3 regions of the Shewanella goraebulensis genome follow, and region 1 is predicted to be linked to each of the others. Evidence: predicted binding sites of a transcription regulator. Region 1 holds the regulator's gene; each other region holds the start of a gene.
What was found. The regulator MetJ, encoded in region 1, represses methionine synthesis genes. The targets are predictions, from matches to a motif close to TAGACGTCTAGACGTCTA.

Region 2: a site for MetJ is predicted at 1,781-1,798, ahead of msrA (peptide-methionine (S)-S-oxide reductase MsrA). Genes of this name have one in related genera too.
Region 3: a site for MetJ is predicted at 2,819-2,836, ahead of metH (methionine synthase). Genes of this name have one in related genera too.

What each region holds. Positions count from the first base shown of each region.
Region 1 is NZ_CP126972.1:822,098-830,092, reverse strand. It holds gene QPX86_RS03430 (bifunctional aspartate kinase/homoserine dehydrogenase II) at 1-2,196, opposite strand, end outside; gene metB (cystathionine gamma-synthase) at 2,386-3,546, opposite strand; gene metJ (met regulon transcriptional regulator MetJ) at 3,768-4,085, shown strand; gene QPX86_RS03415 (sulfite exporter TauE/SafE family protein) at 4,218-4,958, shown strand; gene QPX86_RS03410 (conjugal transfer protein TraF) at 5,127-6,353, opposite strand; gene QPX86_RS03405 (LysR family transcriptional regulator) at 6,475-7,383, opposite strand; gene QPX86_RS03400 (SDR family oxidoreductase) at 7,577-7,995, shown strand, end outside.
Region 2 is NZ_CP126972.1:2,470,338-2,478,332, reverse strand. It holds gene QPX86_RS10410 (GNAT family N-acetyltransferase) at 1-98, shown strand, start outside; gene trxB (thioredoxin-disulfide reductase) at 181-1,131, opposite strand; gene msrA (peptide-methionine (S)-S-oxide reductase MsrA) at 1,289-1,768, opposite strand; gene astE (succinylglutamate desuccinylase) at 1,943-2,974, shown strand; gene QPX86_RS10390 (thiamine pyrophosphate-dependent dehydrogenase E1 component subunit alpha) at 3,124-4,302, shown strand; gene QPX86_RS10385 (alpha-ketoacid dehydrogenase subunit beta) at 4,305-5,282, shown strand; gene QPX86_RS10380 (dihydrolipoyllysine-residue acetyltransferase) at 5,292-6,893, shown strand; gene nadA (quinolinate synthase NadA) at 7,000-7,995, shown strand, end outside.
Region 3 is NZ_CP126972.1:3,822,576-3,830,570, forward strand. It holds gene QPX86_RS16235 (FecCD family ABC transporter permease) at 1-481, opposite strand, end outside; gene QPX86_RS16240 (ABC transporter ATP-binding protein) at 478-1,299, opposite strand; gene QPX86_RS16245 (histidine phosphatase family protein) at 1,696-2,502, opposite strand; gene metH (methionine synthase) at 3,038-6,754, shown strand; gene QPX86_RS16255 (DUF2971 domain-containing protein) at 7,190-7,995, opposite strand, start outside.

The DNA.
Region 1 (7,995 bases):
AGCATGCATCTTGCCATCCACTTTATCCAGTGATGCTACATAACGCAGTACTTTGTTCTGTTCAGAAGCCGCAGTAAATTGTTGCAACATACTTTGATCTAATTCGCTAATACGGACAAGAAAGTCATCCAGAGATAAATCGGCTAATTCTGCAGGCACTAACGAGTTTAAAACAATATCTTCAAGCTCAATATCAAAGCCAATCTCTCGGGCTAAGATCAGCAACTTGCGCTGCATGTCTCTTCCTGAAAGATCGTCTCGAGGATCGGGCTCTGTTATCCCCAACCCTCGTGCTTCAACCACTAATTCTGAAAACGATTTTTGGCCATCATAATGTTCAAACAACCAACATAAGGTACCAGAGAAAATACCACCTACAGCCTCAATCGCATCACCACTATTACGCAAGTCGTTTAACGCATGCTGAATCGGCAGTCCCGCACCACAACTGGCATTATAACGCCAAAACAAGCGGCGATTACTGAGTTGTTGCTTTAACTCGCGATAAAACGGCAATGGTCCGGAGCCTGCAAGTTTATTGGCACTCACCATATGAATGCCACGAGCAAATAACTCAGGATACTGCAGCGTTAAGCTCGCACTTGCGCTGATATCTAATGCCACTAACTCATCACAATCAAGTTGTTCTAGCTGCTCAAATAAGCTCGGGTAGTCCCACTTTTGGGCTGTGGTATCGAAACTGTCTTGCCAGTTATTAATATCAATACCTTGTGGACAAATTAGCGCTTCTTTTGAACTAAGTAAGCCAACTAACTGCACGGTAGCTTCTAGCTCACGGTTTAGCGCAGTTGATGAGCGCTGGAATAAATCAATCCAGGCCTCACCAATATTACCCACACCTAACAGCAACACTCCAATTCGCATACGCGGGCCTGCGCAGCGGCGATGCACTTTTTGAGTCAGTAAATTAACTTGAGCTTTAGGCACTAATGTCACCAAGCTCAATCCATCTTGATATAACGGCTTAGCGTCACGACTTAGCAGACGAGCAAAACTGCGACGATAGTGCTCAGCGTCAGCGCTAACGAGTGCCACTAGACCTAAATCGTTATTCACACGAATATCACTGATTGCCAACGCTTCAGCATGTAATTCGAGTAAACTATGAACCTGCTTCTGATTTTCAAGCGTAAAGGCTAATTCCACCTTATGGTGGGCAGAAGTCCAGTAGGCTAATGGCGCAATGCCTTCTTGAGCTAATACGGCAATTAAATCTTGAGCTTGAGACAGCTGCTTAATTCGAAACAACACCACTTCATTAAGGTTAGTCACCACTGGCGCACTGGCCGATGAGCTTTGTGGCGCGATTAAAGTAAAGTCTGTGTGTGATGCATAGCTTGAACGTACTGCTAAGCTGACATTGGTATCAAATAATGGTTGTAAAGTGCGGTTATGCAGCACTGGAGAGCCCAGATGAGCAAGACGATCAGCTTCAACAAGTGACATGCTATTTAATAATTTTGCATCACTGATTTTATTGGGATCAGCGTTAAATACCCCTTCAACATCCGTCCAAATCGTCACCCGCTCAATATCCGCTAAGCTCGCAATAAGGGTGGCGCTGTAATCAGAACCATTGCGGCCAAGTAACAAGGTTTCATTGTGCTCATTAGCACAAATAAAGCCGGTTATAACCAAACGCTCATCAGGGTGTGCTTCAAGAAGTGTTTGCACTCTTTGACGGGACTCTTCAATGCGAATATTAGGCACAACACCTTCGTCAGCCACAAGAATCGAGCAGGCATCAACATTGATTGCTGCTACTCCTGACTCACGCAAAAGCGCCGCCATCAACCTTGCTGACCAACGCTCGCCAAAACTCAGTACATGGTTAAGCTGAAATTCGTTTCGCTGCTCTAAAGATAGCAAGCTGATGAGTTGTGATTTATCCGTTGACAAGCGTTCGCGTAAATCCCGAGCTTGCTCATTGGAAAGTAACTGTTCAATAAGGTTTTGCTGATAACTTACCAGCACTTGCAGTTCTTCTTGCCAAAGTTCGCCTGCTTCTCTTAGCGACAATAACTTATACAAAAAGTTAGTACTTTTACCCGCAGCTGACACAACGACTAAATCATCACAATTGCCATGAGTCAGCAAAATATGTGCGACGCGGCGATAGCAATCAGCATCAGCTAAACTTGAACCACCAAACTTATGTAAATGACTGCGGGTCATTTGTAACTCCTTAAACCACTTCAAACTACCACGCAAACTTAGCATGGCGGCAATAAAATCTTACTTGTTCAACTCAAGACTGTTTAACGATTCTCTCGCCTAAAATGCTGCTTCAGCAGCTAACCCAGCTTGAATATCGGTAACCAAATCTTACTTGTTCAACTTAAGACTGTTTAACGACGCTCTCGACTAAAGTTCTGCTACAGCAGCTAACCCAGCTTGAATATCGGTAACCAAATCTTCAGCATCTTCAATACCGACAGATAGTCTCAATAATGTATCTTTAATACCAGCTTCATAGCGGGCTTCTGGCACCATTGCTCTATGGGTCATGGTTGCAGGTACGGCAACTAAGCTTTCCACTCCGCCTAAGCTTTCAGCAACACTGAAAATCGACAAGGCACCTAAAAATGCCACCACTTCAGCTTCGCCACCTTTAAGTTCAAAACTTAACATAGCGCCAAAGCCTTTTTGTTGTTTGGCTGCAATATCGTGACCTGGATGGTCTTTTAAGCCTGGGTAGTAGACTTTCTCAACAACATTACTTGCTTGTAGTACCTCAATCACCCGTTGAGCATTAGTTTGATGCTCACGAATACGCACTGCAAGGGTGCGAATACCGCGTAGGGTTAAGTAACTATCAAAAGCTGAACCGGTCAGGCCTAATGTGTTAGACCACCAATGCAGTAATTCGCCAAGCTCTGCATCTTTAGCAACGACTGCGCCACCAACCACATCGCTGTGACCATTAATGTATTTAGTGGTTGAATGCATCACAATGTCTGCGCCTAGTTCTAATGGCTGCTGTAATATAGGTGAAAGGAACGTGTTATCAACCACTACTAGCGCATCAACCTCATGGCTTGCTGCCACAATTGCTTCAATGTCTACCACTCGTAATAAAGGGTTGGAAGGTGTTTCTAACCAAACCATTTTTGGCTTTTTAGCAATGGCATCAGCCAGTGCTTTTTCGTCTGTTTGATCAACAACGACTAATTTAAATTGACCTTTGCTGGCAAGATTAGTGAACAGTCGGTAACTGCCACCGTAACAATCGTGGGGAACCACAATTAAATCTTCTGGCCCCAATAAACTGGTAACTAAGGTTATCGCCGCCATACCTGTGCATGTCACTACACCAGTCGCACCATGTTCAAGCTTGGCAATTGCCTCACCTAACACGCAACGAGTCGGGTTGCCAGAACGGCTATAGTCAAACTCTCTTGGGTTTGTGTGTCCATCGAACGAGTAATTGGTCGAAAGATAAATCGGCGGGACTACTGCGCCATATTGAGTATCTGATTCGATACCTTGGCGAACGGCAAGTGTAGCAGCACGATGTTTGGTCATAATAAGCTCCTAAAGATTGACACACTAAAATAAAACAGCAAAGAGATGTCTAGATGGCTAAATGTACCTAAGCTAAATCTGATCGTCAACACAAATTAGACGTTTAGACGTCTAAACATAAAGAAATCTATTTGCTTTCGTTATAGAATAGCAGCAATAATTTGACTGTAATAAATAAGCAGTTAAAATCTGCCACGAATCTATCGTATAAAGGTGAGTTAATGACTGAATGGAATGGCGACTATATCAGCCCATATGCCGAACATGGCAAAAAAAATGAACAAGTTAAAAAAATCACGGTATCGATTCCTTTAAAAGTATTAAAAGTATTGACCGATGAGCGTACTCGCCGTCAGGTGAATAACTTGCGTCATGCGACCAACAGTGAGCTTTTATGTGAAGCATTTTTACACGCATACACTGGTCAGCCACTGCCAAATGATGATGACTTATCTAAAGAAGGCCCTGACAGCATCCCTAGTGAAGCAAAAGCATTAATGGATCAAATGGGTATTGAATGGGAAGACTTAGACGACTAAGTTAAGCTGTAACTAAATGAATCTTGAGCTTATGTTCCGATGTAAGCCCCATTAGTTTAGTTCACCCACATCGCCATATTACCCAATGTAATATGGCGATTTCTGAGTCACCTCGTACTCATAGAGAAGTATATGGCATTTATCGATCCGCAAACCTTGATGCTTGCATCGGTTATTATATTTCTTGGCGCATTAACCCAAGGCCTTATCGGCTTTGGTTTAGCGGTTGTTGCAAGTCCCCTGCTTTATATTATTGACCCTCAACTCGTCCCAGTACCAGTTATTGCCTGTGGGTTTTCCATTGCCTTTTTGACCTTGCTACGGGAACGCACTTCGCTACAATTTAATGGTCTGCAATATGCTTTGATTGGGCGTATTCCAGGTGGGTTTCTCGGCGCTGCCTTACTGGTATTTGCCCCGCAATCAGTATTAGGTCTCGCCATTGCCTTTATTGTTGCTTCAGCAGTCATTCTCAGTTTTTACAAAATTACCGCCCCCGTTAATCGTATAACCTTATTTATTGCTGGAGTGCTATCGGGGGTTTTTGGCAATATAGCCGCAATTGGTGGTCCACCATTGGCTATTCTATTAGCTGGAAAAGACGCGCCACAATTTCGCGCAGCATTGTCTATTTTCTTTGTATTCAGTTCGATGATAGCTATGGTGATTCTGGTCATTGTTGGCTTGGTTGAAACCAAACATGTTTGGCTGTCATTAATGCTATTACCATCGGTATTTTTAGGCAGCTACGTGGCAGGAAAACTTAGCAATAAAGTCGACAAACAGAAAACGCGCATGGCAACGCTTGTATTATGTGGATTGAGCGCCTTAGTGTTAACCATAAAATCATTAATCGAACTCTTTGCGAGCTAAAACAATAACCTTTAAATTGAGTAAGCCGCAAAAATTGAATAAATCGTATAGATTAAATGTAAAGCGTAAAGGTTGATTTAGTTGATTTAGTTGATTTAGCGACATTGAAGTAAGCAGAGGTTAATGCAATCACAAAGATGTTACACCAAAACAGATGCTAGAAAATGGCTAGAAATGATAAGAGGTTTGAAGCACAGCGCCTATGGCATCATCTTCGCCATAGCTACCACTCATATCAAGCTTAAAAGCCTGACCAATGGCAAAACCAGTACCAAAAGAGTAAATATCAACATTATTATCTTTTAGGTCATGACGATACCCCATACGCAAAGACAACCAATTTGTTGCTTTTACTTCACCGCCAACTCGCCAATATTGCACCGCATCAAGTTCTTTAAAACGAGTCTGGTCTACCAAATCAATATCTGTGGTTAGGGTCACTGACGCCCAATCATATGCGGCTCCAGCTGTTATAAGCGGCTCAACTTGATAATGAAATTCACGCCCTTGTGACTCAACTGTTTTAACGGATTTACTGAATACATTTCGCGCAGATAACCCAACGGTCAAAGCATCCATTGGCTCAAAAGCGACACCAATGTCGAGATTAAATAAATTCTCATCATTGCGATATTTATCATCGTCAAAATCATCGGCATCAAAGTTATTGGCATTGACAGAGTAGTGGTACGTATCTATACGCTGAAACTTAGGTGAAATCCCCACTCTTACTGGCATATTTACGATCGATAATGGGAAACTTAATGCCACGCCAAAGTCAGTGACTCCACCCGCCAGCACCACGCCTTGAGAGTCTAAGTCAGTGATTTCCGTTGGCGGATTAAGCGGGTCAAGTGTACTCAAGGTATCTATATCTGATTGAGCAATATCCGCAACCCCAACAGCATCTAGGTAGCTTTTATAAAACACCGCCATAGGCAGATACTCATTAGGGATAACAAAAGCTGCGCCAATGCCAGCAGATACATTGGCGGTATTGCCTTTTAGTGACTCCAAATCAACAACTAAGTCATCTCGAAAGGTTTCAACGTCACTGGAATCACCGCTATTAATTGCAGCTTCAAGACCATCATAAGAGTCTTGCAGCGAATCAAATTTATCAATCATATTATCGCTATCAGCACCTTCGGCGCCAACGGCTGGCAGCAATAAAGAAAACGCTTGCGTCTTCTTTATTTCTTCATTGGTATAGGTGGCATGCGGAGTAAGAATGGCCAATAAAGCAGGGTTAATAAAACTTGCGCCAACCCGGTTAGATGCAGCAACACCAGTACCACCCATACTGTCGCTGCGAGCTTCAAAATAAAGCCCGCTAGCTTGCACATTACTGGCAAGCATGAACAAACAGAAAGGTAGCGCTAGCCTTTTTAGCATCCATCATTTCCCTATTTTTATTGTTATATAAAGATAGTAGAAATATTAAAAAATGTGATGTTAATCACTTAGCAGCAAACCAGTAAAACAGAGTCTTTTGTCTGTCTCTAAAAAGATCTATCTATAAATCAGGCAGATAAGTTTTAAATTTTTCATGGGTAAATTGTATAAATTTTTTTAAACGTTCAGGTTGAAATTTATCTTTATGATAAAGCACATAAAACGGCGTATCTGGTATGTGCCAATCACTAAATACCTCGACTAATTCATTGGTTCGAATTTCTTCAGAGCAATACAAATACGGCAACCTAACTATGCCGTTACCCGCTAACGCACTGATTTTCATCGCGCGGCCATTTTTACATCTAAAGCTACCTTTAATCGCTACTTCTACGCCGTCTTTGTTTGAGCTTAGTTGCTCAAAACGCCAGTGATTTATTGAACCTACGATACAAGCATGCTTATTGAGTTGGTTCGGGTGTGTCGGCTGTCCATATTTTCCAAGATATGCAGGTGATGCTAAGGTGCAGTTTTTTATATCCATCAACTTTCTGGCAATAAGGCCCGAGTCTGCCAATTCGCCCATTCTAAACACCGCATCAAAATGATCTTCAATCAAATCCACTCGTTGACTGCTAAAATCCAAGTCGATAGTGATATCAGGGTAGAGTTGGATAAAGTCATTGACCAACTTCACGATAATTTCTTCGCCTAAAATCCCTCCCACACAATTAATATAAATATTGCCTTTAAGACGTTCCGCACTATCTACTGTGGTAGCCACAGCTTGCTCAATTTGATGTAACGCTTGCTGGCATTGTTGTAAAAATAGCTCGCCCTGATCTGTCAATCGTTGCGTTCTGGTGGTGCGAATAATCAGACTGACACCTAGAAATGTTTCTAAACTCAATAATTGTTTAGATAAGTGCGAGCGTGAACAGCCCAATACTTCTGCAGCTTGAGTAAAGTTACCTTGCTCTGCAATCACCACAAAAGCACGGATATCTACTAAATTTATTTCTGTATTCATTTAACACTCAATATCCATTTGCAGGTAAGACGGTAACAGTTCTGCTGTATCCATCGTCTATATACGTCAATGACTCACCGCTAACGCTGGCGCATTAGAAGCCATATGTAAACAATTATGTTCTTTATTGATTATATATCAACAATAAAAAGCTCACTATAATTCTCGCAACTTACAAACAGAGGTCGACATAATGAAACAACTTATCGTAATTACAGGCGCATCTTCAGGTATTGGTGCAGCAATGGCTAAAGCATTTAGTGCAAAAGGCCACCCTCTATTATTGCTGGCTCGTCGCATTGAACCAATGCAGGCGCTACAACTAGAAAACAGCTTATCAATCAGTGTTGATGTGACTGACGCTACAGCAATGAAGCAAGCTATTGCCACTGCAGAAGAAAAATTTGGACCAGTGGGCTGCTTAATTAACAATGCTGGTGTGATGTTACTAGGCCAAGCTGATGTTCAAGAACCTGCTGAATGGAGCCAAATGCTCAACGTCAATGTGATGGGCGTTTTGAATGGTATTCACTGTGTACTTGCTGATATGAAAGCCCGCAAAACAGGTACCATTATCAATGTAAGCTCTATTGCAGGTCGTAAAACGTTCCC
Region 2 (7,995 bases), 1.6 Mb from region 1:
CAATTTTACACCCAGATGTAGAAGGGGATGTCGATGTGGTTCTATATTCAAAGTACTTAAATCTTACAAATAACGCAGGCAATAAAAAAGCCAGCTAATGCCGGCTTTAATCTTATTTAGTTTAATTATGTTCGGCTAAATGAAACTATTCATGCCTCTAATATTAAACTTAGAATAATCTTACTGTGCATCTAAAAATCGTTCAGCATCTAGTGCGGCCATACAGCCTGAACCTGCTGAAGTGATTGCTTGACGATAATGTTGATCCATTACGTCTCCACAAGCATAAATTCCTTCTACACTTGTTTGCGTTGCATTACCTTGTAGACCACTGTTAACAGTGATATAGCCGTAATTCATATCAAGCTGACCATCAAAAATTCCCGTATTTGGACTGTGACCGATGGCAATGAATACACCAGCAACTTCTAAAGACGAAATTGCGCCGTCTTTAGTGCTCTTCATATTCAAGCCAGTAACACCCATATTATCACCTGTCACTTCATCAAGAGTTTGATCTAAGTGAAGGATAATATTTCCGTTTGCTACTTTGTCCATTAGTCGATTAATTAAAATTTTCTCTGAGCGGAATGTATCACGGCGGTGAATTAAGTGAACTTCTGATGCAATGTTACTTAAGTAAAGTGCTTCTTCAACTGCGGTGTTACCGCCGCCAACTACGGCAACTTTTTGGTTACGGTAGAAGAAACCATCACAAGTTGCACAAGCTGAAACACCACGCCCCATGAATGCTTCTTCAGAAGGTAAGCCTAAATATTTGGCTGATGCGCCAGTTGCAATAATCAATGCATCACAAGTAAATTCGCCATTATCGCCTTTCAATTTATAAGGACGTTCGCTGAAATCAACTTCATTGATATGATCGAAAATGATTTCAGTATCGAATTTTTCTGCGTGTTGCTGCATTCTTTCCATTAACGCAGGGCCAGTTAAGCCTTCAGCATCACCAGGCCAGTTTTCAACTTCAGTCGTCGTGGTTAATTGACCACCTTGTTGCATACCGGTAATCATAACTGGCTTTAAATTAGCACGAGCAGCATAAACTGCGGCAGTATAACCAGCAGGACCTGAACCTAAGATAAGTAGGTTAATATGACGAGTTTGACTCATTATTGTATTTCTCCGTATTCATGCCTTTAGCAATTTGCATGGATTGTAGGGAATTTAAAGGATGGGGTAAAGCGCAGAAGAGTCTAAGATATAGATTGTATTAATCGATTCTGTAAATAAAAGGCACCTTTAAAAGTGCCTTAACTGTGTTCATATTTTAGTAGCTTATGTGACAGCTAGGTAAGTCGTTCTTTTCTAGATAGTTTTGGTGGTATTCTTCTGCTTGATGAAATTGTTGTAACGGCACAATTTCAGTTACAATTTGGCGCACTCCCCATTTACCACTCTCTGTGAGTTGCTGTTTTGAAAATTGTGCAAGTTGTTGTTGATTTTCATCATGAAAAAATATGGCACTTCTATACTGATGACCTACATCATCACCTTGTTTGTTCAAGGTAGTAGGGTTGTGGTTTTGCCAAAAAACAGCTAGCAAGGTTTCATAAGAAACAACCTTTTCGTCAAACTCTATTTGAACGACTTCAGCATGACCTGTTTGACCTTCTTTAACTTCTTGGTAGGTTTGAAACTGATCTTTACCACCCATATAACCACATTTTGCATCAAGAACGCCTTCTACCTGTTTAAAAAAGTATTCAACACCCCAAAAACAGCCTGCACCAAATGTCGCTAATGTCATAATATATCCATAAAGAAGTCTAGATGGCTAAAATTATATTAAATCTGAAACAGAATGCAAGTAAAGATTTACACTATGGTAATTGTCTCTTAACGTTAGCTTCCCTCAGTTGTGTTAGAATCAACACTTGTTATTGAAACCAAATCAGTTTTAACCGTCTTTCAAGGAGTCTTCGTGTTTCAACAATTAATGGATGAAAAAGATTTTCTAGCTTTTACTTTAGCTAACATCGATAAGCACATACCCCAGCACAGTTTCACCTTATCTAATCAAACAACAGTAAAAATAATAGATAACGGTGTCATTAGTTTTACACCGTATGCTGGTTCTACCAAAGATATCGTATTGTCGTGTGCGGTTCATGGAAATGAGACTGCGCCGATTGAAATTTGTAATGAACTTATTCAAGCATTGCTAGAAGAAAAAATACAAACTGTGCATCGCGTTTTGTTTTTAATCGGTAACCCTGAATCAATTTTAACGGAGACACGATTTGTAGAAGAAAATATGAATCGTCTATTTAGCGGCGCTCATTCAATGGGTGAGGGCTTATGTAACAAAGAAAGAATACGAGCTAAAAATCTAGAGGATTATGTACGTGACTTTTTCGTAGACAATAAAACCTCTCAACGTATTCATTACGATTTACATACTGCGATAAAGCCATCTAAACACGAGAAATTCGCAATTTACCCTTTTAGACCAGGTAGAAGTTTCAGTCAGCAACAAATTATGTTTTTAGCAGGCTGCGATGTGGATACTATTTTGTTCCATCATGAGCCTACAACAACATTTAGCTATTATTCTTCAGAGCAGTTCCAAGCTGACGCATTTACCGTTGAATTGGGTAAGGTAATGCCTTTCGGTCAAAACGATATGAAGAAGTTCGCTAACACTCGTAAAATGATGAATCAATTGATAACTCAACATAATATTGAGTTAGAAGCATTCGATAGTAACAAAGTTAATTTGTATAAAGTTTCTCGTTCAGTCAATAAACACTTCGATGATTTTAGTTTCTCTTTTCCTAAATCGACTGTGAACTTTACTGGTTTCGAACAAGGGCAGACTTTAGCTACAGAAGGTGGCCAAGAAATTGTGATTGAATACCCGTATGAAGCTATCGTTTTTCCAAATGAAAATGTACCTGTAGGACAGCGCACGGTATTATGTTTGATACCAGCGCCTAACGAAGATATTCAGTAATATGTAAAGCTAGATATACATAATTAGTGAAAGGTTATTCACCAGATAGAATGAACATTAGTTGATCGCAAGTTTACGTTAACGTAATGTTCGTTCGCATATAATAATTAAGCTTTATTTTATAAGGCCTCACATAATAAGAGCACAATATGAGCAACGCACCACTGAATAATGAAACAGTGCATCGTGTCAGCTTCTTAGACAAAGCTTCCTTGCACATTCCTATTTTAAAAATTCTGCAAGCAGATGGCACCACTTACGAAAATGCTGTTATGCCAGTCATTGGTAAAGCATTAGCAGAGAAAATTCATGATACTTGTGTTTTTACACGCGTATTAGACGAGCGCATGCTCAGTGCTCAAAGACAAGGCCGTATCAGTTTCTACATGACTTGTACTGGTGAAGAAGCATCTATTATAGGTAGCACTGCAGCATTAGATGATGGAGACGTTATCTTAGCTCAGTACCGTGAACATGCTTCTTTACGTTACCGTGGATTCACTACTGAACAATTTATGAATCAAATGTTCAGTAATGAAAAAGATTTAGGTAAAGGCCGTCAAATGCCAATTCATTACGGTAGTAATGAACTCAATTACCAAACAATTTCATCACCACTTGCCACTCAAATCCCGCAAGCAACAGGTGTTGCACATGCATTTAAGTTACAAGGAAAACGTAACGTAGCCATTTGTTATTTTGGTGAGGGCGCTGCTTCAGAAGGTGACTTCCACGCGGGCCTAAATATGGCTGCAGTACTTAAATCACCGACCATCTTCTTTTGTCGAAATAATGGATATGCCATCTCTACACCAACAGAAGAACAATTTGCAGGTAATGGTATTGCTAGTCGTGGCGTAGGTTACGGTATGCATACAATACGTGTGGACGGAAATGACATGTTGGCTGTACTTGCAGCGACGCAGCAAGCTCGTGCTCACGCTCTTGAGCATAACGCACCTGTGTTGATAGAAGCGATGACTTATCGTTTAGGTGCACACTCATCATCTGATGACCCATCTGGTTACCGCTCTAAAGAAGAAGAGGCGAAGTGGGAGCAACATGACCCAGTTAAGCGCTTTAAACTTTGGATGATTAATAAAGATTGGCTAAACGAAGCAGATGATGCTGCACGTTATGAGAAATACCGTGAAGAAGTACTTAGCGCCGTTAAGGTAGCAGAAAAAGTACCTTTACCGCACATAGATGGTTTGATTACAGACGTATTGGATAAGCCTACACCTGTCTTAGAAAAGCAGCTTGCAGAGCTAAAACAACATATTAAAAAATATCCGAAGTCTTATCCTAAAAGCGCAGGGAGAATATAATTGTGGCTGAAATGAATATGTTACACGCCATCAATGATGCACTAGCCATTGCAATGACTGCTGATGAAAGAATGGTAGTTTTTGGTGAAGATGTGGGTCATTTTGGCGGCGTTTTCCGCGCAACTTCAGGCTTACAGGAAAAGTTCGGCCGTGAACGTTGTTTTAATACGCCACTCACCGAACAAGGTATTGCAGGTTTTGCTAACGGACTTGCTTCCAATGGCATGACAGCCGTTGCTGAAATTCAATTTGCAGATTATATCTTTCCAGCATTTGACCAAATAGTGAATGAAACCGCAAAGTTCAGATACCGCAGTGGCAATCAGTTCAATGTTGGTGGTTTAACATTCAGAACCCCATATGGCGGTGGTATAGCAGGTGGTCATTACCACTCGCAATCGCCAGAAGCTTACTTTACACAAACACCTGGTTTAAAGGTGGTTATTCCTCGTAACCCAGAGCAAGCTAAAGGGTTATTATTAGCTTCGATCCGCGATCCTAATCCGGTTATTTTCTTTGAACCTAAACGCCTATACCGCGCATCTGTAGGTGAAGTTCCTGCAGGTGACTTTGAAATTGAAATTGGTAAAGCAGAAGTAGTTAAGGCAGGTAATAATATAACATTACTTGGATGGGGCGCTCAGATGGAGATACTTGAAAAAGCAGCTAAGATGGCTGAAAAAGATGGTATTTCATGTGAAATTGTCGATTTAAGAACCCTTGCTCCTTGGGATATTGATACTGTAGCTACGTCAGTCAAGAAAACAGGCCGTTTATTGATTAACCATGAAGCGCCTTTAACGGGTGGTTTTGCAGGTGAAATAGCAGCGACAATACAAGAAGAGTGCTTCTTACATTTAGAATCTCCAATTAGTCGTGTTTGTGGTTTAGATACACCTTATCCGCTCATTCTTGAAAAAGAATATATGCCTGATGAACTTAAAACCTATGAAGCGATTAAAGCTTCAGTCAATTTCTAGGAGCAAGATATGATTAAAGATTTTATTTTGCCTGACATTGGCGAAGGCGTAGTGGAATGTGAACTTGTTGATTGGATGGTAAAAGAAGGCGATGTTGTCGTTGAAGACCAGCCAATTGCTGACGTAATGACAGATAAAGCATTAGTACAAATTCCTGCACCTCACGCAGGTGTTATCACTAAACTTTATTATGCCAAAGGTGAAATTGCGCAAGTCCACGCTCCTTTGTACGCGGTAGAACTAGATGCAACATCAGCTATTACAACGGAAACGGAAACTGAATCAGTTGCAGACCCTGCTCAAGTAGTCAGTCAACCAACTACAAACGCTAATTCTAATGCTAATGCTATCGAAGAGTTTTTATTACCTGATATTGGTGAAGGTATTGTCGAGTGTGAATTAGTTGAATGGTTAGTCGCAGAAGGCGAGATGGTTGTTGAAGACCAACCTATTGCAGATGTGATGACTGATAAGGCGCTTGTTCAAATACCTGCGATTAAAAACGGTAAAATTGTTAAACTACATTACCGTAAAGGTCAGCTTGCAAAAGTACATGAACCGTTATTCGCTATTGAAGTGGAATCAACTGCGCATGCGACTGAAGTAACTCAATTGGTTAATGAAGCAAATACTGAAACAACAACGTCTGTCTCGGCTGAACCAGTGGCACAAGGTAAAGCTTTAGCCAGTCCCGCTGTACGCCGTTTAGCACGTAGTTTAGATATCAATATTGCCAACGTGCCTGGCACAGGTAAGAGCGGCCGAGTCTATAAAGAAGATGTTGAAAACTTTGCCAATGGTAAAACTGCAACTAAGCCAGTAGCATCTCAATTACAGTCCAATGTGAATACACAAACGTTAAGTACTGCTGTAGCATCGAATACTTCAAGCAATATGTTGACTGCATCTGATAGAGTTGAGCCAATAAAAGGCGTTAAAGCTGTTATGGCTAAAATGATGGTTGAGTCAGTTTCGACAATCCCACATTTTACTTATTGTGAAGAATTTGATTTAACTGAGTTAGTGGCATTACGTGCTGAAATGAAACAACGCTACTCATCTGATGAAGTTAAATTGACTATGATGCCTTTCTTTATGAAAGCGATGTCCTTAGCCATTAATGAATTCCCTGTATTAAATAGCCAGGTGAATAGCGATTGTACTGAACTCACCTATAAAGCTAGCCATAATATTGGCATGGCTGTGGACTCAAAAGTGGGTTTATTAGTACCTAACGTCAAAGATGTACAAAATAAATCGATTTTAGAAGTAGCCGCTGAAATTACCCGTCTCACGACTGCAGCAAGAAGCGGTCGCGTCAGTCCTGCTGATTTAAAAGGTGGATCAATTTCAATTTCAAATATTGGTGCTTTAGGTGGAACAGTCGCGACGCCTATTATCAACAAACCGGAAGTTGCTATTGTCGCTTTAGGTAAATTACAAACCTTACCGCGCTTTAATGCTAACGGTGAAGTGGAAGCACGCAAAATAATGCAAGTTAGTTGGTCTGGTGACCACCGAGTTATAGATGGCGGAACTATTGCTCGTTTTTGTAATTTATGGAAACAGTATTTAGAACAGCCACAAGAAATGTTATTAGCAATGCGCTAAATCAATCTTGCTAATGTTTTAAGAATATAAAGGACGCTAATGCGTCCTTTAATTTTGTTAAGCGTTTTTGTATAATCGCCGGACGTTGTAACTTCTCGGAACCATAATGATCACTTCGGCACCGAATATCGAATCTATCGAATATCCTTTTCCTGCAAAACCTGCTTTATTGTCAGATGCTGAAAAAGCGGCTTCAAAAGCAAGAATTAAACAGCTGTTAATCGACCAAGATGCTGTTTTAGTTGCACACTATTACACAGATCCTGAAATCCAAGCACTAGCTGAAGAAACAGGTGGTTGTGTTTCCGACTCATTAGAAATGGCGCGATTTGGCCGTGATCATCCAGCAAAGAAATTAATTGTTGCTGGGGTTAAGTTTATGGGCGAAACATCTAAGATTTTAAGCCCTGAAAAAACGGTATTGATGCCAACTTTAGAAGCAACATGTTCATTAGACATTGGCTGCCCTATCGACAAGTTTTCAGATTTCTGCGACGCCCATCCAGATCATACAGTGGTGGTTTATGCCAATACCTCTGCAGCTGTGAAAGCCCGTGCTGATTGGGTAGTGACGTCTAGTATTGCGCTAGAGATTGTTGAACATCTAGATAGCGAAGGCAAAAAAATTATTTGGGGCCCAGATCGTCATCTAGGTAGTTACATTGCTAAAGAAACTGGCGCGGATATGTTGATGTGGCAGGGCGATTGTATTGTTCATGATGAGTTTAAAGCAAAAGCTTTAAGAGAGCTTAAAATTCAGCATCCAGAAGCTGCTATTTTAGTTCACCCGGAGTCGCCAGCTAATGTTGTTGCTTTAGCTGATGCTGTGGGATCAACTAGTCAGTTAATTAAAGCTGCGCAAACAATGAGTAATCAAGAGTTCATTGTCGCAACCGATCGTGGTATTTTTTATAAGATGCAGCAAGCCGCACCAGGTAAAACACTAATTGAAGCACCAACGGGTGGTAACGGCGCAACTTGTAAAAGCTGTGCCCATTGTCCTTGGATGGCAATGAATGGTTTACAAGCTATTGAAGCTTCACTTACTGCAACAGATAAAACAGACCATGAAGTGTTTGTTGATGATGAATTGCGTGATGAT
Region 3 (7,995 bases), 1.9 Mb from region 1:
ATGACCAAGACCACCAAGCATCATGGCTAAACCAGCCAGAACGCAATAAAGCATTAGCTAAATGACTGCCTGACTCCGATAACCACTGGTGTACTAGCCCTTGGCTACCAAAAAAGCTCAACACTAAAACAGCGCCAAAAGAGGCACCAGAACTTATACCAAATAAATAGGGATCTGCTAATGGATTTCGGGTGACAGTTTGCAACACACTGCCCGCTAACGCTAAACCTGCACCGGCGATAAAGGCCAGCATTATCCGTGGTAAGCGCAGTTCAAACACAATTCGCTGAGTTATCGCGCTCGTGCCGTCAGAGTTTATTGGGTCTACGCCCAAAATAGATGAAGTAAACAAACTGAACACTTGCTCGAAACTAATATTAGCTGCACCGAAACTCGCAGCAGCTATAGGGGTTATCAGGGTTAATAAAGCCGTTGTCACTATCAACGCTTTATATTTTATGGATGAGGCTGCCAATGTCATGAACCATTCTCCATGTCATGGGAATGTTCGCTTTGATAGCCATAAAAATAAGTAATCAAAGGTTTACCATGTTGAGGATGTTTAGATACCTGACAGCAAACACCAAAAACATCACCGATTATCGCTTCGGTTAACACCTCATCAGGTAACCCCTGCGCCACGCATTGGCCTTTATCTAATAGCAACAAACGGTCACATACCGCACTAGCCAAATTCAGATCATGAATCGAGGTAATAACGCTAATACCTAATTGCCTCACTAACTCTAATATTTGAATTTGATAACGAATATCCAAATGATTTGTCGGCTCATCAAGGATCAATAGTTGCGGCTGTTGCACAATGGCGCGCGCAATTAACGCCCGCTGTTTTTCGCCACCCGATAACTGTTCATATTGTTGTTTGGCTTTTAGTTGCAACCCCACCTTTTCAAGTGCATCGACAATATGACGTTTGTCTGCTTGGGAGTCTGATTCGAACAAGCCTTTATGGGGCGTTAATCCCATAGCAACTATTTGCTCAGTAGTCATTTCAAAATAGTGCGGTGTTTCTTGCTGGACCACTGCCACTTTGGTAGCGAGCTGCTTTTGAGTAAAGTCGCTAATATTTTGCCCAAACAACTTAACTTGGCCTTGTTCTGGGGTTATATAACGATAGAAACAACGCAGTAAGCTAGATTTACCTGCGCCATTAGGCCCAATAAGCCCTAGCATTTCACCTTGTTGTAAGGCAAAGTTCACCCGTGAGAGGATTTGATTATCATCAACAGACCAGCTGAGATGTTCAACGCTTAACGCTGAAGAAAGTTTTGAACTCATAGATTAATCGCCTTAGCCATTAAATATGCAGCTCTGCCCGTTAAGAGGGACGTACTTATTAAAAACATTCACACTCCGCCTGAGTCACCCGCACAGGTTGTATAACGCTGATTACAGCTAGAAAAATAGCGCTAGGTATCTGACTTTATGAAATAACACGCTGTTTAAGCTAAGTGTATTTCACATTACAGTTGCGGGTACAGTTCATGCTAATCATCGTAAGTGAACTTACGTGAACCATGATTCCCTATTCATTTGCTGCGAGTTAATACAGATAGATTTTAGCAACAAATTAACGCAATTTTGTTTGTATAAATAACCTGATTTCAGGCTGACAATCTTATCGCACTATTGTACGACATATCTCACTGAGTTAATGACCTTTTAAGTAACTTTTTAACTTGGCCAATTCAGACGATACACTGGTTTAATTTTGTCGCTAGCTACTTTTTTATCAGCATTAACACTATTACCATCAATGCTGTTATGACTTAATGATTGAGCTTCAGGCCAATACACATCAATGACCACACTAGCAGCATAATCAATGGCTAATTGCGCATATAGGCCTTTGCAGCGTTCAAGACCAAGTATATGACCAATAATATGCCTTATCACGCCACCATGGGTGACGATTAACGCTGTAGCGATATTCTCTTGCGAGAGCTTAATCGACTCTTGCTGCTTTTGATTCAGCAGCAACTTAGACTCCAGCTGCTGAGTCACTTCAGTAAGTCCGCTTGTGACTCTGGCTTCAAATTCCGTCATTGGCTCACCCTTAGGCGGCGTATTTCCCCACGGATTGTCCCAGTATAAATCTAACGCCTTCGGATCATTTTGATATAAAGCATCAAAGGTTTGCCCATCCCAATCACCAAAATCAATTTCTTGAAACTCTGGCATGAGCTTTATTTCCAGGGGGGGGACAGTAGTTGATTTAGCAACTTGCTCAGATAAGTTAAGCGCGAACAAACCTGACTGATTAATGTCAGCGACCGTTTCTTCGGCAAATTGACGACAGCGCAGTAAAGGTGAGCTATAGATTGAAAGAGACGGAGCTTGGCGAACCAAATCCAGATTTTTAAGAGCAGTTTCCATATTCGCCCAACCTAGCGGCGATAAGGTAACATCTGTTTTTCCCCGTAGAATATCACCGCCCTCGCACTGACCATGGCGAAGTAATATCAATTTGGCCTGTTTCATCTCAACGACTCACCTTTTCAAACATTCTCTTGGAAACACTTAACGTTAAGCATTAGCTATAAGTAATAGCTGTAAGTATTAGCTCGCTGTATTGTTCTCACAGCATTAGCTATCAGCAATAGCAGTAACTATTGCAATCAAAGTGACAAGAAAAATCACTATTTTCATCAGCAACTTGCCGACATTTCATCTTCGTAATAATACAGTCTACTTGGTAAAATCAGCGATTATAAAGATTTCAAAGACACAGAATTCAAATTTGTAGTCCGCTTACTTCTGTTATGCCCTTGCTCTTACAATCTATTTAAACGTATTATGGACGTCTATACGTTTAAATGTCCAAACAAATATCTAACCCATCATAAAGATAAGATTAGAGATGAGATTGGGGCTGAATATTTTTGCAGGGATTTTCATTATAAGCCGCCTTTTATTTACCAAATAAAGGTATGCTATTTTTATTAATCGCACTGCTTCATCACTCAATTGATTGGCCAATAGCACCAATTAAATATTGCAATAAAGGTAATCCGATATGACGAAGTCGACTTCCTACAGTCAGGTTCTAGAACAACTTACCAATACGCTAAATGAACGTATTGTGATTCTTGATGGCGCTATGGGCACCATGATCCAAGACTACAAATTGGAAGAAGCAGATTACCGCGGTGAACGTTTTAAAGATTGGCATTGCGATGTTAAAGGTAACAATGACATGTTGGTGTTAAGCCAACGTCAAATCATTAAAGACATTCATACCAAGTACATGCTGTCTGGCGCAGACATCATTGAAACCAATACATTTAACGCCACCACTATTGCTATGGCCGATTACGACATGCAATCGTTATCTGCCGAAATTAATCTTGAAGGTGCTCGCGTTGCCCGCGAAGCTGCTGATGAAGTGGCAGCACAAACGGGTAGCCCACGTTATGTTGCCGGTGTTTTAGGCCCAACCAACCGAACCTGCTCAATCAGCCCTGATGTAAATGATCCAAGTTTTCGTAATGTTAGCTTTGATGAGTTAGTTGATGCGTATGTTGAGTCTACTAATGCGTTAATTGAAGGCGGCGCAGATATCATCATGGTCGAAACCATCTTTGATACCCTTAACGCTAAAGCCGCTTTATTTGCTATCGAAAAAGTCTTTGATGACTTGGGCGATCGCCTACCCGTGATGATTTCTGGCACCATTACCGATGCATCAGGCCGAACCCTTACCGGACAAACTACCGAAGGTTTTTACAACTCACTACGTCACATTAAACCGCTGTCGATTGGCCTTAACTGTGCGTTAGGTCCAAAAGAGCTGCGTCCATACGTTGAAGAATTATCACGTATCTCAGAATGTTTTGTTTCTGCTCACCCTAACGCAGGCTTACCAAACGAATTTGGTGGCTATGATGAAACTCCTGAAGAAATGGCTGAAGTCATTAGCGAGTGGGCGCGCGAAGGCATGCTTAATATCGTTGGTGGCTGTTGTGGTAGTACACCAGATCATATCAATACCATTCGCGAATCAGTGATTAATCACCAACCTCGTCAAATACCTGATATTCCAGTGGCTTGTCGCCTTTCAGGATTAGAGCCATTAACCATTGATGGCGACTCGTTGTTTGTTAACGTCGGCGAACGCGCCAACGTGACAGGTTCTGCCAAGTTCCTTAGATTAATCAAAGAAGAGAAATTTGAAGAAGCGCTAGATGTGGTGCGCGAGCAAGTTGAAAACGGCGCCCAAATCATCGACGTCAACATGGATGAAGGCATGCTAGATGGCGCAGAGTCGATGAAAAAGTTTTTGAACTTAATCGCCTCAGAGCCTGATATCTCACGTGTGCCTATCATGATTGACTCATCAAAATGGGACGTGATTGAAGCAGGTCTTAAGTGCGTTCAAGGTAAGTCCATCGTTAACTCAATTTCGATGAAAGAAGGTGAAGAAGCCTTTATTAAGCAAGCGACTTTAGTTAAACGCTATGGCGCTGCAGCCATTGTGATGGCATTTGATGAAGACGGCCAAGCCGACACTCGAGCCCGTAAAACCGAGATTTGTACTCGCGCATACCGTGTGCTTGTTGATGTGGTGGGCTTTCCGCCAGAAGACATTATTTTCGACCCCAATATTTTTGCCATTGCTACAGGTATTGATGAGCATGATAACTATGCCGTCGACTTTATTGAATCGATTAAAGACATCAAATCAACGCTACCCTATGCAATGATTTCAGGTGGTGTGTCTAACGTATCGTTCTCGTTCCGAGGCAATAACCCTGTACGTGAAGCCATTCATGCGGTGTTTTTATATCATGCGATTCAAGCTGGTATGGACATGGGTATTGTTAACGCTGGGCAATTGGCGATTTATGACGATATCGACCCAGAGCTTAAAGAAAAAGTTGAGAACGTGGTTCAAAACTTACCTTGTCCAGTTGTAGATTCAACCAATACTGAGCAGCTGCTTGATGTTGCTGAGAAATTCCGCGGCGACGGCAAGCAAGCCGCTAAAAAAGAAGATTTAGCATGGCGCAGCTGGCCAGTAGAAGAACGTTTATCCCACGCGCTGGTAAAAGGTATTACAGAATTTATTGATGACGATACCGAAGAAGCAAGGCTGCAAGCCACTCGCCCATTAGATGTGATTGAAGGGCCATTAATGAATGGCATGAACGTGGTTGGCGACTTATTTGGCGCTGGTAAAATGTTTTTGCCACAAGTGGTTAAATCAGCCCGAGTCATGAAAAAAGCCGTGGCTTACCTTAATCCATACATTGAAGCCGAAAAAGTAGAAGGCCAGTCTAATGGCCGTATTTTGATGGTCACGGTAAAAGGCGATGTGCATGATATCGGCAAAAACATCGTCGGCGTCGTACTGGCTTGTAACGGTTATGAAGTGGTTGATTTAGGTGTCATGGTCGCCGTTGATAAAATCCTTGAAGCGGTAAAAGAGCACGATATCGATATTATCGGTATGTCAGGCCTTATCACCCCAAGCCTTGATGAAATGGTACATAACGTGAAAACTTTCCACCGTGAAGGTTTAACCATTCCAGCCATTATTGGCGGTGCAACTTGTTCAAAAATTCACACCGCGGTGAAAATTGCGCCCCACTATCCCCATGGCGCCATTTATATTGCCGATGCCTCACGCGCAGTACCTATGGTGTCAAAATTAATTAATAACGACACCCGCCAAGCCACCATTGATGCCGCTTATGAAGAATACGACATCATGCGTGAAAAGCGCTTATCACAAACTAAACGCAAAACCATCGTGCCTATTGAAGCAGCCCGCGAAAACCGCTGTCAGCATGATTGGCAAAACCATACACCATTCAAGCCTAATGTATTAGGTCGCCAAGTGTTTGATGACTATCCATTAGAAGACCTAGTGGATCGTATCGACTGGACACCGTTTTTTAGAAGCTGGGAACTGCACGGTCGTTTTCCTGATATTTTAGATGACAAAGTCGTCGGTGAAGAAGCACGTAAACTCTACGCTGACGGTAAAGCCATGCTAAAAACCATCATCAGTGAAAAGTGGCTAACCGCTAAAGCGGTAATGGGACTCTTCCCTGCTAACACTGTTAATCACGATGATATTGAAATTTACACTGATGAAAGTCGCAACAGCGTTGAAATGACCACCCATCACCTGCGTATGCAGTTAGAGCGTGTAGGCAATGACAACTTCTGTTTATCAGACTTTGTTGCGCCAAAAGACTCAGGTGTAGCCGATTACATGGGCGGCTTTGCGGTCACAGCAGGTCATGGTATTGATGAGCATGTCGAGCGCTTTGAAGCCAACCATGATGACTACAACGCTATTATGCTTAAATGCCTTGCAGATCGATTAGCCGAAGCGTTTGCCGAGCGCATGCATGAACGTGTACGTAAAGAGTTTTGGGGCTATGCGGCAGATGAAGTGTTAGATAACGAAGCGCTTATTCGTGAAAAGTACAAAGGTATTCGCCCAGCCCCTGGTTACCCAGCGTGTCCTGATCATACTGAAAAAGGCTTACTGTGGGATTTGCTCAAGCCAGATGAAACCATCGGCTTAAACATCACCGAAAGCTATGCCATGTTCCCAACTGCAGCGGTATCTGGCTGGTACTTTGCCCACCCGAAATCACGCTACTTTGGGGTGACTAATGTGGGTAAAGATCAAGTCGAAGATTATGCTGCTCGTAAGGGAATGAGCCTTGAAGAAACGGAGAGATGGTTGGCACCGGTTTTGGACTATGATCCTGAGTAAGGAGTGATGTTGAGTAATCACTTGATTACTCTTTGGGGTTCCAAACTTCGTTTGGATGATGGCGCTGCCATTTCAGCCTAACGGCTGATTAAGGTCGTGGCGCTTCGCCCACACCAGACGAAAGGGAAACAACAGCATTTCCCTTTTCGATATCCCTTGCCGCCCCAACCAAGTTATTCTTTCAAAGCGAATAAGCCTCATACTTCAATAAAAATACCTACGCCTCAGACGGGACATCCATGTCCCCCTGAGCCTTAGCCATCATCCATGATGGCTATACGGCATTTTTATCTACATATTTCAGCAACTTGGAATGGGGATTATTGGAGACTGCGGCGGTCTTTGGATTAGTTACTAAATTTATCACTTTAACCCCCACTCACTCTATATGAGCTCGTGATTATCGGGTTTGCACTTGAGAAGTTCAAAGTAGATTTAACTAAACAATGAATCATCATAAGGAACTATTTTAAGTCGGAATGTTTCTAGATCGATTTCAGCAACTTGTAATTTGCTATGCAGATTAAGTTTTGTTGCTACTTTCAATAACTCAACTCTATTTTCTTCACTCATTTTTTGTCCAATAGTAATAGATTTTATGCTATCTGGTGCATAGTTTATTTCTAACCCTCTGGGAGAGTGTTCGTCTATTAAAAGTTTTTTGGACGGACAAATGGTAATTCGATATTCCTGCTCATACTCCCACTCTTTGCACTTCATTAACAATACAGCAGCAGGACCATTACCTTTTCGACTTTTACCGTATTCGAGCATTAGCGATAATGTATCCATTTTATATTGACCATCATAATCCATAGGGTCGCCATCTAATACTATATTATTTTCACTGTTTAAAAGTTCTCGGTTTAAATTGGAGATACTCGCGTGTAAATCTTTTTGAGTAAATTCAATCGCCATTCCCCGTAAACCATTACCGTAGTGAGACCACATAAGTTTAGACTCTATAGCTTTTAATACGTTTGATTTAACCCATCCATGTTTACCACTCAGCTTCTGAAGCTTGTCTTGGTTAAAGCAGCAGACATAATTAAGTTCTTTCATTTCAAGAAGATCATTGAATATTCTATTTGTTGCGAAGGCGACATGTTGCTTTTGAGAAAATAACTCCTCAGAACTTAAGCTAGATACATTAAAATCTGAAGTTCGTAATATCGTTTTGTCTTTTTCCGCTGCAACCAATCGTAAAACATGCTGTACTTCTTCAGAGGTTATATCCTCTG